One region of the Priestia sp. D3YE.R1 genome, then DNA from elsewhere that is predicted to be linked to it. Evidence: riboswitches for the same ligand, from Rfam matches in the RefSeq annotation. Region 1 holds a riboswitch; the other holds the start of a gene.
What was found. A riboswitch is a leader RNA that binds a small molecule or an ion and turns the genes downstream of it on or off. The one in region 1 is predicted to bind FMN.
Positions count from the first base shown of each region.

Region 1 (7,910 bases):
AAAGCTAGGACTATCCATTGCTCGTGAACTTGCAGATCAAGCAAGTGTAGTTATTGTTCAAGATAACGATTTTTATTGGCATTCCACACATCCTGATAAAGAAAATAAGAAAGCTATTTCGGCCATTGTTAAGCAAAACGATCAGCTAAATCAAGTGGTTGAAAAAGGTAAAGTAATACGGGAAAAAATGTACATGACCACAAAGAAAGACACGAGTGATGAGCCTTTAATGTTTGTTGTCGGTGTACCTTTAATGAAAGATAATAAACCGACAGGCGGCGTTTATCTGTATCAATCTCTTTCTGAAATTGAAGAGCCCGCTCAATATACGACTAAGTTCATTTTATTGGCTGCAGGTATTGCTATTATTTTAACTACTATCTTTGCTTTTTTCTTATCCACTCGAATTACAGCACCTCTTAGAAAAATGAGGCAGGCGGCATTTGAAGTAACAAAAGGGAACTTTGATACAAAAGTACCTATTTTAACTCACGATGAAATTGGAGAGTTAGCGATTGCTTTTAATCAAATGGGCAGGCAGTTAAAGTTTAATCTCAATGCGCTCAATCAGGAAAAAGAACAGCTTTCAAGTATTTTAAGCAGTATGGCAGACGGTGTTATTACGTTTAGTAGAGACGGATCGATTTTAATTACCAATCCCCCAGCGGAGCATTTTCTTCAGACTTGGTATTACGAGCAGGATGTGAACAACCAGCAGGTGCCTGAGCTTCCAGCAAACGTCGTGCATTTGTTTCAAACGGTAGTAGAGACTGAAACGGAGCGAAGTGCAGAGTTGAAAATTCAAGGGAAAACGTGGGTCATTTTAATGTCACCGCTCTATAATCAAACGAAAATCCGCGGTGCTGTAGCTGTACTGCGAGACATGTCTGAAGAGCGTAAACTTGATAAATCAAGAAAAGATTTTATTGCAAACGTGTCTCATGAATTGCGTACACCTATTTCTATGCTTCAAGGTTATAGTGAAGCTATTATTGACGATATTGCAAGTACGGATGAAGAAAAGAAAGAAATTGCACAGGTGATTTATGATGAATCACTCCGTATGGGCCGGCTTGTAAATGAACTTTTAGATTTAGCGCGAATGGAAGCGGGACATGTGCAGCTTCACTTAGAATCTGTAGCAATGGTTGAATTTACAGAACGTGTTTTGCGCAAGTTTCAAGGGTTAGCTAAAGAAAAACATATTAAACTGTCTCTTAATGGAAAAATAGAAGATGAATTTGAAGCGATGATTGATTCAGACCGTATGGAACAAGTGCTGACAAACTTAATTGATAATGCCATTCGTCATACGGATGACTACGGAGAAGTAAAGTTGCATCTTGATAAAAGTCAATCCGAAATCCATCTTTCTGTTCAAGATACAGGAGCAGGGATTCCAAAAGAAGATCTTCCGTTTGTATTTGAGCGATTTTATAAAGCTGATAAAGCCAGAACGAGAGGAAAGTCAGGAACTGGTCTTGGGCTTGCGATCGCTAAAAATATCGTGGAGGCACATCAAGGGATTATTGCAGTTGAAAGTGAATTAAATGAAGGAACAACTTTCTTTATCAAACTGCCAAAGTAAACACATGCTAACTAACAGTTTGTCTTCAGCTGAAATAATAAGAATAGCAAAGAGATGTGATTCATTGGAGAATCACATCTCTTTATTTTTTCTATAAACAAGTCTAAAAGAGAAGGAATTGGCATATAGTATGTTTTGTGTGCAATGATCTACATAGGAGGTTCTTTCTTCATGATTGACGTGTTAAGAAGAATATTGGTTGTATTAGTGATGGGATTGTGTATAGGTCTTTTATTTTTGGGCGGACAAATGGTAAAGGCAGAAGAGAAGCAGTGGGAGTGGCCGGTTGAAGGAGTCTTAACTGATATATTTGGTTCTCGTCAAGCCAAACACTTTGGAATCGATATAGCAGCACCTGTTGGTACACAGGTGTATGCTGTTGCAAAAGGAGTGGTGAGCCGCTCTTATTATTCAAATACATACGGGCAAGTTGTTTTTATCAAACAAACGAATGGATACGAAACGGTCTATGCTCATCTAGAGAAACGACTTGTTGCAGAAGGAAATTCTGTAGCCCCAGGTCAAAACATTGGATGGGTTGGCAATACAGGACGATCTTCAGGTGCACATTTGCATTTTGAAGTTCATCAAGGAAGTTGGAATCCGGATAAAACCAATGCGGTAAACCCACTCGCCAAATTGGACAAGCAAAAACTATCGGCATACGTAAAAAACGATTTAGCTGCCACGGTTTTTCAGCAGTTACATCAGGCTTCTGATAACTGTATTCTTATCCATCAAGGAGATACATTATCTGAACTTGCGGCCAAATATGAAGTCGATGTGGAGCAGCTAAGAAAGTGGAATCATTTAGAGAACACCGCTTTAAATGCAGGACAAGTGTTAAAAATAAGTCCATAAAAAAAGAGCCGCTAAGGCTCTTTTTTCAATGTCACAACTCAATGCGCTGTATGGTCACAATTTCGCTTGTTTGTTTTAATGAATTGATGACAGAATCATCTAAAAGTTTATCAAACGTGAGCATCATAATGGCTTCTCCGCCTTTTTGCTTACGGCCCACTTGCATGGTAGCAATGTTAATACGTAAATCTCCAAGTACTTTCCCTACATTTCCAATAACTCCGGGCTGATCACTGTGACGGATATAAAGAAGATGTCCTTCTGGATAAAAATCAATATCAAACGAATCAATATTAACAATTCGAGGTCCATATCCTGCTATATAAGTGCCCGTAATCGTAAATGTACGCTGTTCGCCTGTTACCGTAACGTCAATTATATTAGAATATCCTTGCGTATCTTCCGATGTTTTTTCACCAAATGTAATTCCTCGTTCTTTGGCAATCATAGAAGCATTGACTTCGTTAACAGGTGAGTCAATACGATGGGTTAAAAAGCCTGATAACAAGCTCCGTGTAATATAAGTGGTTTCTAAATCCGTCACTGTACCTCCGTAGGAGATCGAGATATGCTGAACGGGTTCTCGCATGCATTGAGATAAAATAGCTCCCATTTGTTTAGTAAGGCTCGTAAACGGCTGAATTTTTTCAAAAACTTCTTTAGAAAGCGTTGGTAAATTAATAGATGAACTTACAGGATTACCTTCTAGAAAACGCAGAACGTCATGTGCCACGTCTTCAGCAACGTTAAGCTGGGCTTCTTTTGTAGAAGCTCCTAAATGGGGAGTTGTAATAACTTGATCAAAATGTAACAAAGGGTTATCAATCGGCGGTTCAACTTCAAATACGTCAATAGCTGCACCTTGAACATGGCCAATTTCTAAATAATGAACTAAGGCTTTTTCATCAATGATCCCGCCGCGTGCGCAGTTTAATAAAAATACACCCTTCTTTGTTTTGGCTAATGTTTCATGATTGAGCAATCCCTTGGTTTCTTTCGTAAGCGGAGTGTGTACGGTAATTACATCCGCTGCTGCTAGTAATTCATCCAGGGATAATAGTTCTACGCCTAGCTTTTCAGCTCGGGAAGAGGTTAAAAAAGGATCGTAAACGTGAACGCTCATATTGAAGGCTTTTGCGCGTTTCGCAAGCTCTGAGCCAATTCGTCCAAATCCGATAATGCCCAGGTGTTTGCGATTAAGCTCTGTTCCAACAAATGCTGAGCGGTTCCATTCGCGCGCTTTGACTGAAGCATTTCCTTGGGGGATATGCCGAAACAAGCTAGCCATCATAGCAAATGTATGTTCCGCCGTTGAAATGGTATTTCCGTTCGGCGCGTTAATAACGACAACCCCTCGTTTGGTTGAGGCTTCAATATCAATATTATCGACACCTACTCCAGCGCGAGCAACAATTTTTAAATTCGGCATTTTTGCCAGCAAATCCTCTGTAACCGTCGTAGCACTCCGTACTAAAAGCGCATCGTACGTATGCAAATCATTCTCAACTTCTTCAACTTTTTTTCGCGTAAGATTCACATGAGGAGCTTCAAGTAGTGGAGCAAGACCTTCATTGCTAATTGAATCAGCTACTAATACGTTATACATGACGTGAACATCTCCCTTGGATTTTACTATCATCAAATATTTGATAATTTACCATGTTAAAAAAATTCTGTCAATTATATTTTTTAAACTTTACAATTAGTTATCAAATACACAATTGTAAACGTAAAATTGAAACTATAAATATGTCATAATGCTGTTGGTTATGCACTTATTTCCTTATTTTACATATAAAACAGTAATGAAGTTTATAAAAGACATCAATTTAATAGGAATTAAAAAAACTTCTTTATTTACTTTTAATTCGAGATAACATATAATAAATTCATAATTAAATATTGGTCTATCTTCGGGGCAGGGTGAAATTCCCGACCGGCGGTAAAAAAACAAATTGTTTTGAGCCCGCGAGCTTATATGTAATACATACGAGCAGATTTGGTGAAATTCCAAAGCCGACAGTACAGTCTGGATGGGAGAAGGTGGAGGTTCAGCGTTCAAAACCTAATGTGATGAACGTTTATTAAATATGCCTGCCATGTCTCCTCTCAACGAATCATTTGTTGGGAGGTTTTTGCGTGGGGATATGAAGTTGAACCTTTCTTCTTTGAAGAGCGGATCACAAAGAAGGAGAGAGGCAAGATGCAACAAAGTAAGAAAACTCAAAAGCTGGTTATACTAGGAATGTTAAGCAGTATTGCTTACATTTTAATGATGATTAATTTTCCGATTCCTGGATTACCTCCGTTTTTAACAATTGATTTTAGCGAAATTCCTGCACTCGTAGCAGCACTTGTATTTGGACCTATGGCTGCTGTTATAGTAGAAGGAATAAAAAATTTATTGAATTATTTAATTCAAGGAAGTGCCACAGGGGTTCCGGTTGGTCAAGTGGCGAACTTTGTAGCTGGTTTACTGTTCGTTCTTCCTGTATCATACATGTTCCGCCGATTTAAAACGGCTAAAGGCGTAACGATAGGTTTGGTTACGGGTACGGTTGTAATGACGGTACTCATGGCTGTCTTAAATTATTATGTCTTTTTACCGGCGTACACAATCTTCTTACAATCGCCAGAAATGTCTAGTGAACAAGCACGTCAATATATCGTTGCAGGTATTTTGCCGTTTAACTTAATAAAAGGAGCAGCAACAGGGGTTATTTTTGTCTTATTGTTTTCAAAAATGAAGCAATGGATCACGCGCCGCGTTGCTGTTTAATTCAATCGCTCTCCCGGGGAGAGCGATTTTTATATATAAACAAACCTGCAGTATGTACTATACTACAGGTTTGTTCAATACTTATTCGAATTTATTAGCATCGCCTTCGAATTTTTCATCCGCTACGCGAATTGAATCCGTAGGGCAGCCTTCCATTGCATCCATCATATCATCTTCTAGATCTTCTGGAATTTCTACTACACCTTGGTTATCATCTAATGTTACGAATGCAATACCTTCATCATCATAATCATAAATGTCTGGTGCTGCTGCTCCGCAAGCGCCGCATGCGATGCAAGTATCTTTATCAACAATTGTATATTTTGGCATAACAAGACCTCCTGTAAAGTGTTCGAAAATTTCTCATTATATAATCTCTTCGCGAATCAAGAGTGAAATTTCTCCTTATTCATTGTAAAATGATTTATAAAACTTTTCAATAGAAAAGTCACTGAGAATGCTTATCAAATCAAGGTTTCTTCACTTATCCAAACGTTTTGATACATAAAGGAAAGAGCTAAAAAGCCTTTATCTCACATGCTGTTGGTCACTTTTGGTACAATGAATGAGAAAGGAAGTTGACACCTTTGAATTATATTCAAGTTAGCATTTTATTTTGTATAAAACAGTTAAAAGGTGAACGAACCGCCTATGGTATTTATCATTTATTAACAGGTAAAAAGTCAGCTCAAACGATTCAAGACGGAAAAATTTTTGGAATCTCTTTTCTTTTTCAGTCATTTCTTTACTTAGATAAACGGTCTTTTGAAACCTGCGTTGCATATTTAAAAGAACAGCAGTATATTGAAGAAACTGAAAATCAAAAGTATGTGATGACAGATAAGGGACGAGCACGCCTTGAAGATGAACTGACGGATCGGCCCTTTCATCCGGCTTTAGACGGATGGAAATTCGCAAGCAGTACTCAATTATTTTTAGCAAGAATCACTTTGTTCATTCAGACCTTATCAAACCTACAGTATTTTCAAAAAGGGTTTTTACCCATTTCAAAAAACCCTGAGGTCATTCAATGGGTCAAAACGTATATTATGTCTCAAAAGCAAACGCGTCAAGAGTTGGCTGCCGAGCTATTCAAAGAGCTCCGAACGTGCTTGAAAGGTTGTACGGAACGGGATGCGTCTCTTTTTGTTTTGCAACTGACTGGATACCAAAGAGTAGGCTTTACAAAAAATCAGTTAGCATATCAATATGAACTCGATGAACATTATGTTCATATTCAACTTTTAGGAGTTATTCATCATATCATTGAAAAAGTGAGTAAAAATAATGAAAGCTTTCATGTACTTTCTTCTTTTTTACATGATTTATATTTAGAATTACCTTTGACGAGCTCGACGTTAAAAACGTATAGCTGGCTTCAAAAAGGAAAGGCACTTGAAGAAATTGCTTATATAAGGCGTTTAAAAGAAAGTACAATTGAAGATCATATTGCAGAATTAGCTCTGTTTGTTCCGACTTTTTCAATCGATGCATACGTATCGCCTAAGCAGCAGGAAGAAATTATCTCGGCTTTTGAAGGTTTGCGTACAAATAAATTAAAGATGATAAAGGAAGAAGTAAAAGACGACGTTACCTATTTTCAGATTCGTCTCGTATTAGCAAAACATTTTACCTGATACTAAAAAAAGTGGTGTTTGATGTGAAGATAGAACAACTTCTACAGAAACAATTTGGCTATAGCCAATTTCGGCTAGGACAAAAAGAGATTATTCAAGATATTTTAACAGGTCATAATGTGTTAGCGGTTCTTCCTACAGGAACAGGAAAATCATTGTGCTATCAGCTCCCAGCTTATTTGTTGAACCGACCGGTGCTGATTGTATCTCCTTTAATTTCACTGATGGAAGATCAAGTTCAACAACTAAAGGCAAGCGGAGAAAAGCGAGTTATTGCCTTAAATAGTTTCCTACAACAAGAAGAAAAACGACGGGCGCTAAAAGATTTAGCTTTTTATCGTTTTATTTATGCATCTCCTGAAATTTTGCAAAATGCTGTTGTAGTAGAAGCATTAAAGCAGGCAAAGGTAGGCCTTTTCGTTGTGGACGAGGCGCACTGTATTTCTCAGTGGGGACATGATTTCCGTTTGGATTATCTTCAGTTAGGAGATATATGGAAGGAACTTGGCAGTCCGCTATGTCTGGCATTAACGGGAACTGCGACTAAGGAAGTAGTGGAAGATATTAAGCGCTACTTATCGCTGCCTGTGGTCAACGAGCACATCTATTCCATGAATCGAAGTAATATTGCGATGAAAGTTGATTTTGTTGCAAGTATTGAAGAGAAAAAAGAGAAGTTGCTGATGTACGTTAGTGAACTGCAAAGTCCGGGAATTATCTATTGTTCCAGCCGATCTTGGACAGAAGCATTAACACAGCTTCTAAAGGAAAATGGGATACAGCGAGTGCAGTATTACCACGGGGGAATGGAACCGAATGAAAGAATGCTTGTTCAACAGCAATTTTTAGAAAATCAGCTTGATATCATTTGCTGCACAAGTGCATTTGGAATGGGGGTTAACAAATCGAATGTTCGCTTTGTTATTCATTTTCATGCACCTACGCAGCTAGAAGCATACGTACAGGAAATTGGAAGAAGTGGACGCGATCAGCAAAACAGTATTGCGATTTTGCTTTATGCTGAAGGAGACGATGATTTTGCTCA
Region 1 is NZ_JBLTHW010000001.1:516,691-524,600, forward strand. It holds gene ACOZIR_RS02705 (ATP-binding protein) at 1-1,588, shown strand, start outside; gene ACOZIR_RS02710 (peptidoglycan DD-metalloendopeptidase family protein) at 1,760-2,449, shown strand; gene serA (phosphoglycerate dehydrogenase) at 2,481-4,055, opposite strand; FMN riboswitch at 4,355-4,498, shown strand; gene ACOZIR_RS02720 (ECF transporter S component) at 4,653-5,228, shown strand; gene ACOZIR_RS02725 (ferredoxin) at 5,310-5,558, opposite strand; gene ACOZIR_RS02730 (helix-turn-helix domain-containing protein) at 5,816-6,865, shown strand; gene ACOZIR_RS02735 (RecQ family ATP-dependent DNA helicase) at 6,889-7,910, shown strand, end outside.

Region 2 (7,910 bases), on a different contig from region 1:
TACGAATAAGAATGAGAACTCAAGCGGCTCTGTAATACCCGTTAAGAAAGATGTTAAAGCAGCTGAACCCATGATACCAGCCACATATTTTTTGTTTTCAGGACGAGCTTCATGATAAATCGCAAGAGCGGCTGCTGGCAATCCGAACATCATGAACGGGAATTTACCAACTTGGAATGTTCCTGCTGTTAAAGGCACGCCATCTGCTAATTGAGCAAAGAAAATCTTTTGGTCACCGTGAATATGCTGACCTGCTTTATTAACGTAATCACCAAACTCAAACCAGAACGGAGAGTAGAAGATGTGATGAAGTCCAAATGGAATTAATGAACGTTCAATCAATCCAAATACAAACGCTGATAAAGTTGGGTTTGCATCAATCATGTTAGTAGAGAAAGCATTTAATCCACTTTGAATTGGCGGCCAAATGAAAATCATAATAACACCTAAAATAATTGAAAATACCCCAGTAATGATTGGTACAAATCGTTTTCCTGCAAAGAACCCTAAATAAGATGGTAATTCAATATTGAAATAACGATTATACATGGATGAAGCTAAAATACCTACTATGATACCCCCAAATACACCTGTAGCTAACGTAGGAATTCCTAAGATGCTAGTGTAAGCTGGATTGGCACCCATTTTGTCAGGATCTAGTTGTCCTGTAGCAACTAAGATTGTGCTCATCGTTTTGTTCATAATTAAGTAGCCTACGATTGCAGCAATACCTGCTACACCGTCACCACCGGCTAAACCAACGGCAACACCAACGGCAAACAATAGCGATAAGTTGTCAAATACAATTTGACCCGCTTGCGACAAAACATTTGAAACCAATTGAACCCAGTCTGCACCAAGTGCCGGTACTGCATCCAACAATGTAGGGTTTTGAAGCGCTGTCCCTACTCCAAGTAAAATCCCTGCTGCCGGTAAAATCGCAACCGGTAACATAAGCGCTTTTCCGACTTTTTGTAATACTCCAAAAAGTTTTTTAAACACGGCGCTTACCTCCTTTTATATATTTAGTGTGCAACAAGCTATTTATTTGATACGTGAATCATTAACGCGCTTTCATAAAACGCTTTCTTTAACTAGAAAACTCATTACATCTCCTGGTGTCCTGAGGCGAAGCTTTCAATGATTGCGCTTTCTTATAACAAAAAAAGGCATGAGGAAAAAGAAACGATAAATGGATACACTCATCCAATTACACATCGCTTCATTTCTCACTCATGCCTGATCGTATCAGTAACACGTATTGAAATGATTTTATAAATCCGTTTTTGTTATAAGTCGCTGCAGATGCATCGTTAAGTAAACTGCTTCTGCTTCATACACAGGTAAATGTAACGCTTGCTGCATTACTTTTATCACTTTCCAAGACACATTGTAACACAGGGGATATTCTTCTTTCAATAGCAAAGCGATTTTTTTTGGCTCTTCTATTTTTTCTCCTGTTTTTACTCGATCAATAGCAAAATGCAAATGACGAATCAATCTCATATAGTGCACAGATTCTTTATCTACCTGCAGATGAAGCGATTCTTCAATCACATTAATAATTGTTTGAATAAGCTGCGAGTCTTGATTCACTTCCAGCAGGTTTTTTTCAGTCAGCGCACTATGGATATGAAGCGCAATAAATCCAATCTCTCCTACCGGAAGCTGAACGCCTATTTTGCGACTAATAATTTCTACTACTTCAGATGCGATCGTATATTCCTCTGGATATAAAGCTTTTGTTTCAAGTAAAAATGGATTTTTAAGTCCCATTCCCTGCTGAAAACGTTTTATCGCAAACGCAATATGATCCGTCAATGAAATGTGTATATGCTCATTCAAAGGAATATTAACGCGTTTTTGAATGTGCGTTACAATATCATTCATCATTTCAATTACATCTTCATCCACCTGAGCTAAAAGCTGCTTGTACTGTTCTTGCTCTTCTTCACTCTTTAACAAAAACATTTTCTCCACGGCTTTTGCATCGATTTCATCGCCTTTTTTCTTATTGAACCCTATTCCTTTCCCAATTAGCACAACTTCATCATAGGTAAGGTGTTTAGCAATTAATACGTTATTATTAAGTACCTTTTCTACAAAAAAGGACTCTTTCACGAATCCTTCACTCCCCTGTTTCGGCTTTCTATTATTTGCTTTCCTATCTTACAAATAATACGCATAACCGTCAATTCATTTTTCTTTGTTTCAAACATTATTGAACTAAACTATTTGAGTTACGTATTATCTTAGTAGTTCTTCGCTGGAAACGCAATGTCTTTTTTACTCGTGCCATAACAATTTTTCATAATAAAATGTTGAAGCATAACGCTCAGAATGAATATACCCGCTTGTAAAAGCGTAAAAAAAACAAGTGAAGTGGTAATAGATACCAGCAAAACCCCATAGTGAATCAGCAAAATATCTACTATACGCAGCCCTGCTATAATCATTCCAGCTCCAATAAAAAATTCGTTGACTACACTCCAAACAAGGAGAATTGTAACTATACAAACATAAATCATTGTTGCGTTTACGGAATCATGAGTAGCCGATGCAAACCATCCCGTATAAAACCAATTATTATGAAAATATGCTAACAGCATAAACATAATAGTAGAAGTAATGGCGAGCATTCCGAGAAAAAATGTAGCGTAATGCACAAATGTCATGTAACGTTCTGTTAGCCATACATACCAAATCTTTGAAATACTAAAGCCGATGGTCATTAAAACGCCTGTATAAATTGTTTTCCACCAGTGATGTGTATAAATATCCCAGTGTAAAAATAATTCTTCAATCCCCATAAACATAGCTGAAATGATTAAAATATAGCGAAATTTTAATTGATAAGCAGCTACCACCGTAGCCATGATTGGAAAAGCAAACGTTTGAGAAGTTAAGGACCCAAACAAATTATCAAAATATTCATTGGTCATAAAATCAGGATCGTACTCGTAACTTTCAAACAGCACAAATACAACATACTCTAGTACATAAGCCATTCCAATGATAAAAAAAAGCAAAACGACTAGCTTTTTATCCTTTTTACGTATGAATACTGCAAGCAAAACGGCTGTGCTAATAATAATCAATGCAAAAAAAGCAGTATAATGAGGCATAGACGTCTCCCTTTTACGACCTAATTATTACTTAGAGTAAGACGTTTTAGCCAAATTATACATGGCTAACTTCTATTCAAAAGAGATTGAGACATACTACATCAATCCAATCTAAAGACGAACAAACGGGAGACATGAGATAGTATGGATCGCTTGCTGCACTGCAGTTGATTTCTGCGCAAGTCTTCGCTTTCCGCAGGCGGACGCCGAGCCTCCTCGTCGCTTACGCTTCTGCGAGGTCACACTTCTTCCGCTTTTCCCTCAGGAGTCTTTGCCTTACCCTTTAATCTACAGTTAGAAGCCACTATATACATGAAACCTACGTTCACCCTACTAATGAAAAAATCCGAACGATTCATCGTTCGGATCTTCCAACTAACATACTTTTGTTTTAGCCTCTTTTAACTCTTCAACTCACAAAAAATGGAATGGTATCTATTATCCTTCAATCATTTTTGAAAGGTTAGCCATTTCGATAGCTGATGCTGCAGCTTCCCATCCTTTATTTCCTGCTTTTGTTCCTGCACGTTCAATTGCTTGCTCAATTGTTTCAGTTGTTAATACACCAAAGATAATTGGCACGCCTGTTTGTAAGCTTTGAGATGCAACGCCTTTTGCCACTTCATTACATACAAAATCGAAGTGTGGAGTAGCTCCTCGAATAACCGTTCCTAGCGTAATAACCGCATCATATTTTTTAGATTCAGCTAATTTTTTAGCGATTAATGGAATTTCATAAGCGCCCGGCACCCAAGCCACGTCTACATCTTCATCAGCTACACCGTGACGTTTGAGCGCATCTTCTGCTCCACTAAGTAAACGGCCTGTAATAAATTCATTAAAACGCCCTACCACGATTCCGATTTTTAATCCTGTGCCTACTAAATTTCCTTCATATAAATGATTCATCTCTTGTTCCTCCTGCTAGTAGTAATATATAGTTATTTACATTTCTTTTCATGAATTAGCTTCATTTGTTATAAAGAAAAAAAGTGTAAACTTATAAATGTAATAAATGACCTAGTTTTTTAGCTTTTGTATCTAAGTATTTTTTATTGGCATCCACTGCCGGCATTTGAAGAGGCACTCGCTCTACCACTTCAAGATCGTAGCCTTTTAGCCCAGTAATTTTACGAGGATTGTTCGTTAAAAGCTTCATTTGTTTGACTCCAAGGTCTTTTAAGATTTGAGCACCGATTCCATACTCTCGTAAATCCGCAGCAAACCCGAGCTTTTCATTCGCTTCTACGGTATCGTATCCTTCTTCCTGCAGCTTATAAGCTCTTAGCTTATTTAACAAGCCAATGCCTCTGCCCTCTTGACGCATATACAGCAGAATGCCGCGTCCTTCTTCTTCAATTTGCGTAAGAGCCGCGTGAAGCTGAGGACCGCAGTCACAGCGCTCAGAGCCAAACACATCTCCAGTCAAACACTCGGAGTGAACGCGAACGAGAACGGGGCTATTATGATCAATATCACCTTTGATAAGAGCCACATGTTCTTTATTATCAAGTTTATTTGTATATCCTACAGCCTTAAAATCACCAAATGCCGTAGGTAAGCTCACTTCTATTTCACGGCTAATCAGCTGGTCATGTTTGCGGCGGTAGGCAATCAAATCTTTTATTGTGATCATTTTTAAATCAAATTGCTCTGCAATCTTTGTTAAATCCGGTACGCGTGCCATTGTTCCATCTTCATTCATGATTTCACAAATAACACCCGCAGGTTTCCCTCCTGCTAACACTGCTAAATCAACAGCAGCCTCTGTATGACCCGCACGCTGCAGAACGCCCCCGTCTTTTGCAATCAATGGGAAAATATGTCCTGGGCGTTGAAAATCACTTGCTACCGTTGCTTCATTTACAAGAGCCATAACGGTAGCAGAGCGTTCGTATGCACTGATACCTGTTGTACTTGAAATATGATCAATACTTACTGTAAATGCTGTTCCATGTACATCCGTGTTGTTCGCTACCATCGGGTGAAGATTCAATTTATGCGCAATTTCTTCATTAACAGGTGTACAAATTAATCCTCTTCCATGAGTAGCCATAAAGTTAATAACCTCAGGCGTCGTTTTTTCGGCTAATGCAATAAAATCTCCTTCGTTTTCTCGATCTTCATCATCGCATACAATAACCACTTTTCCCTTTTTTAACTCTTCAATGGCTTCTTCTACTTTATGAAACATCTCTTTCACCTCACTGTTAATTTGTAAAACCATGCTGTTGCAATAAATCTTTCATATTACCTGAACGATTCGAGGCGCCGGGAGTTGACTTATTCGTCATCATCTGATGCATATATTTAGCTAGCATATCGCATTCAATATTCACCTTGTCTCCTCGCTGTTTGTCTCCTACTACCGTGTGAAGCACCGTATGAGGAATAAGAGAAATAGTAAATGATTGGTTGCTGACATCAAAAATAGTAAGACTTGTTCCGTCTACAGAAACAGATCCTTTTAACATCATAAATTCACGAAGTTTAGGGTCAACTTGAATTTCGTAATAAAAGGCATTTCCTTTACGTGTTTTGCTTACAATGGTTCCAATTCCATCAACGTGTCCGCTAACGAAATGCCCCCCAAACCGGCCATTTGCAGCCATCGCCCGTTCTAAGTTAACACGTGATCCAACAGTTAGAAGCTGAAGGGTACTTGCTTTAATCGTCTCCGGCATGACGTCGACCGTAAATTCATTTTGAGAGTAAGCCGTTACGGTTAAACAAACGCCGTTAACTGAAATACTGTCCCCTAAGTTCACATCTTCTAACACGGTCTTCGCATCAATCGTAAGAACGATTGCTTCTGTAGCCTTTTGAATACGTTTTATCTTCCCAATTTCTTCAATAATACCTGTGAACATTTTCTTCACCTGCTTTGGCGCTATTCCAACTTCTTATGCCGTTTTGAAATAGCAGCTGCTTTTTTTTCATATTTATCTTTCCCCCAACCACTGAAAATAAAAAAGCCCCTTGAACAAATGTCCAAGGGGTCGGCTGAGCTGAATCAGTTTTATCTATGCAAAATTCCGCTAATTGTATACGAAATAAACAGTTATGTTTTGTGTATGAAAACAAGGGTAGCTTTAAAAAAGGCAAACCTGTCCCTTATTAATACAACACAAAAAAACAACTGTGCTTCCTGATCCTTCTCCCATCCAGACTTTTACTGTCGGCTCTAGATTTTAACTAGATCCACCGCTAACATACATCGTATGAAAACGGGTCACGGGCTTAAAAGCATACGCTTCATCACCGCCGGTTGGGACTTACACCCGACCCCGAAGGATAATATATTCGACTGCTATAGTCTTATTTGTTTTACATTATAGCAAAGTAAAATCGACTTGTCACATCATTTAACTTCGTTTTTTCACATCTGTTCTTTAAAATCCAGCTTTTAGCTTATTTTTTCTTTTTTAATACATAGCATCCATACAAAAGCTAGTCCAATATAGCCAAATATTGGATACAGAAGCCCAAGAAGCTGGGCATATCCGAATTGTCCAATAATAAAGCAAGCCAAGATAATAAACGCAAAAGCTTGTTTATCATTCAAGGGAAGAAATGACTGAAGCTGCTTAGCGATTCCAAATACATTTCCAATCAATGTAGTAAAAATCTCGCCTAACACAACTACCGTAAATAAAACATTCACCCACGCTGAGATATTTTTAACAACGGCACTCATCGGAATATCAAGTTGAAATGAATAAGGCAAATTGGAAAGGGCAAGATGAGTAGAAACAAGCATAAACGTAAGTACGCATCCTCCTATTACGGCCCCTTTTTTAATCACGCTCCTATCTTTCACGGAACTTCCTAATGGAACCAAAACGGCCTGAGCCAAAGCTAGATTTAGGGAAATGTATAAAAAGGGACTAACCGCCCACTTCCACTGTGTGACGAGCGTTAAATCCGGCTTCGTTTGAATCAGTGAGAAATAGCTGATATTTGGCACAAAAATGATAAAAGCAAATGAAAGCATCATCGGGACAACAAGAGAATTAACCATTAAAATACCGTTAATTCCCCTTGCGATAAATATATAAGTTAAAACAATTGTAAAAATCATCCCAACAGGAGGCCACAGCCCGAACTGTTCTTTTCCTATTGCCCCCGTACTCGCTAGCATGACTGAAGTTACTCCAAATAAAATGACAATCATTACACCGTTTACAACTTTTCCAAGCACATCACCAAATAAATATGTATTAAGCTGCTGATAAGAAGAAGCCCCAATTGCGTGCGAAAGCAGCATCATTTTCGAACCTAGCCAAATAAAAAACAAGCCGCTGACCAAAATTCCAACCATTCCAAGTTCCCCGTACTGTGTAAAAAATTGAACGATTTCCTTGCCTGTTGCAAAACCGGCTCCTACAACGGTGCCTACATACGTAGCAGCAACCTGCAGCGTGAGTTTCCACCTTTTCATGCCCATCACCCTTCTACCCTTCATAGTTCACTATATGTAGAAGCGATAAAAAAAAGACGAGCCTTTTTACGTATAAATCGACGCATCTCCCAGCGCTGGTGCCTTTTCGTTTATTTTTTATTTTTCATTTTCTTTTTGTATTTCTCACAAAAAACTCCTTAACCCCTAACATAACAGTCATTTTCAAACAAAATATACGGATATTTTCCCTTTAGCTTTTAAATTTTCCTCAATATTTGCTGGAAATTCACAATTTACTGTTGTATAATTTCTAAAAATCAGATAAATTATTAAATAAGTATTCTTTCTATTTAAAAAAATATGTTTCAATTATATACAATTGA
Region 2 is NZ_JBLTHW010000002.1:706,051-713,960, reverse strand. It holds gene ptsG (glucose-specific PTS transporter subunit IIBC) at 1-954, opposite strand, end outside; gene glcT (glucose PTS transporter transcription antiterminator GlcT) at 1,273-2,121, opposite strand; gene ACOZIR_RS15780 (hypothetical protein) at 2,253-3,125, opposite strand; gene ribE (6,7-dimethyl-8-ribityllumazine synthase) at 3,564-4,034, opposite strand; gene ACOZIR_RS15770 (bifunctional 3,4-dihydroxy-2-butanone-4-phosphate synthase/GTP cyclohydrolase II) at 4,126-5,319, opposite strand; gene ribE (riboflavin synthase) at 5,336-5,995, opposite strand; FMN riboswitch at 6,274-6,424, opposite strand; gene ACOZIR_RS15760 (amino acid/polyamine transporter II) at 6,532-7,566, opposite strand.
Region 2: it holds a riboswitch for FMN, as region 1 does, so the genes downstream of both, ribE (riboflavin synthase) here and ACOZIR_RS02720 (ECF transporter S component) in region 1, are expected to answer to the same signal.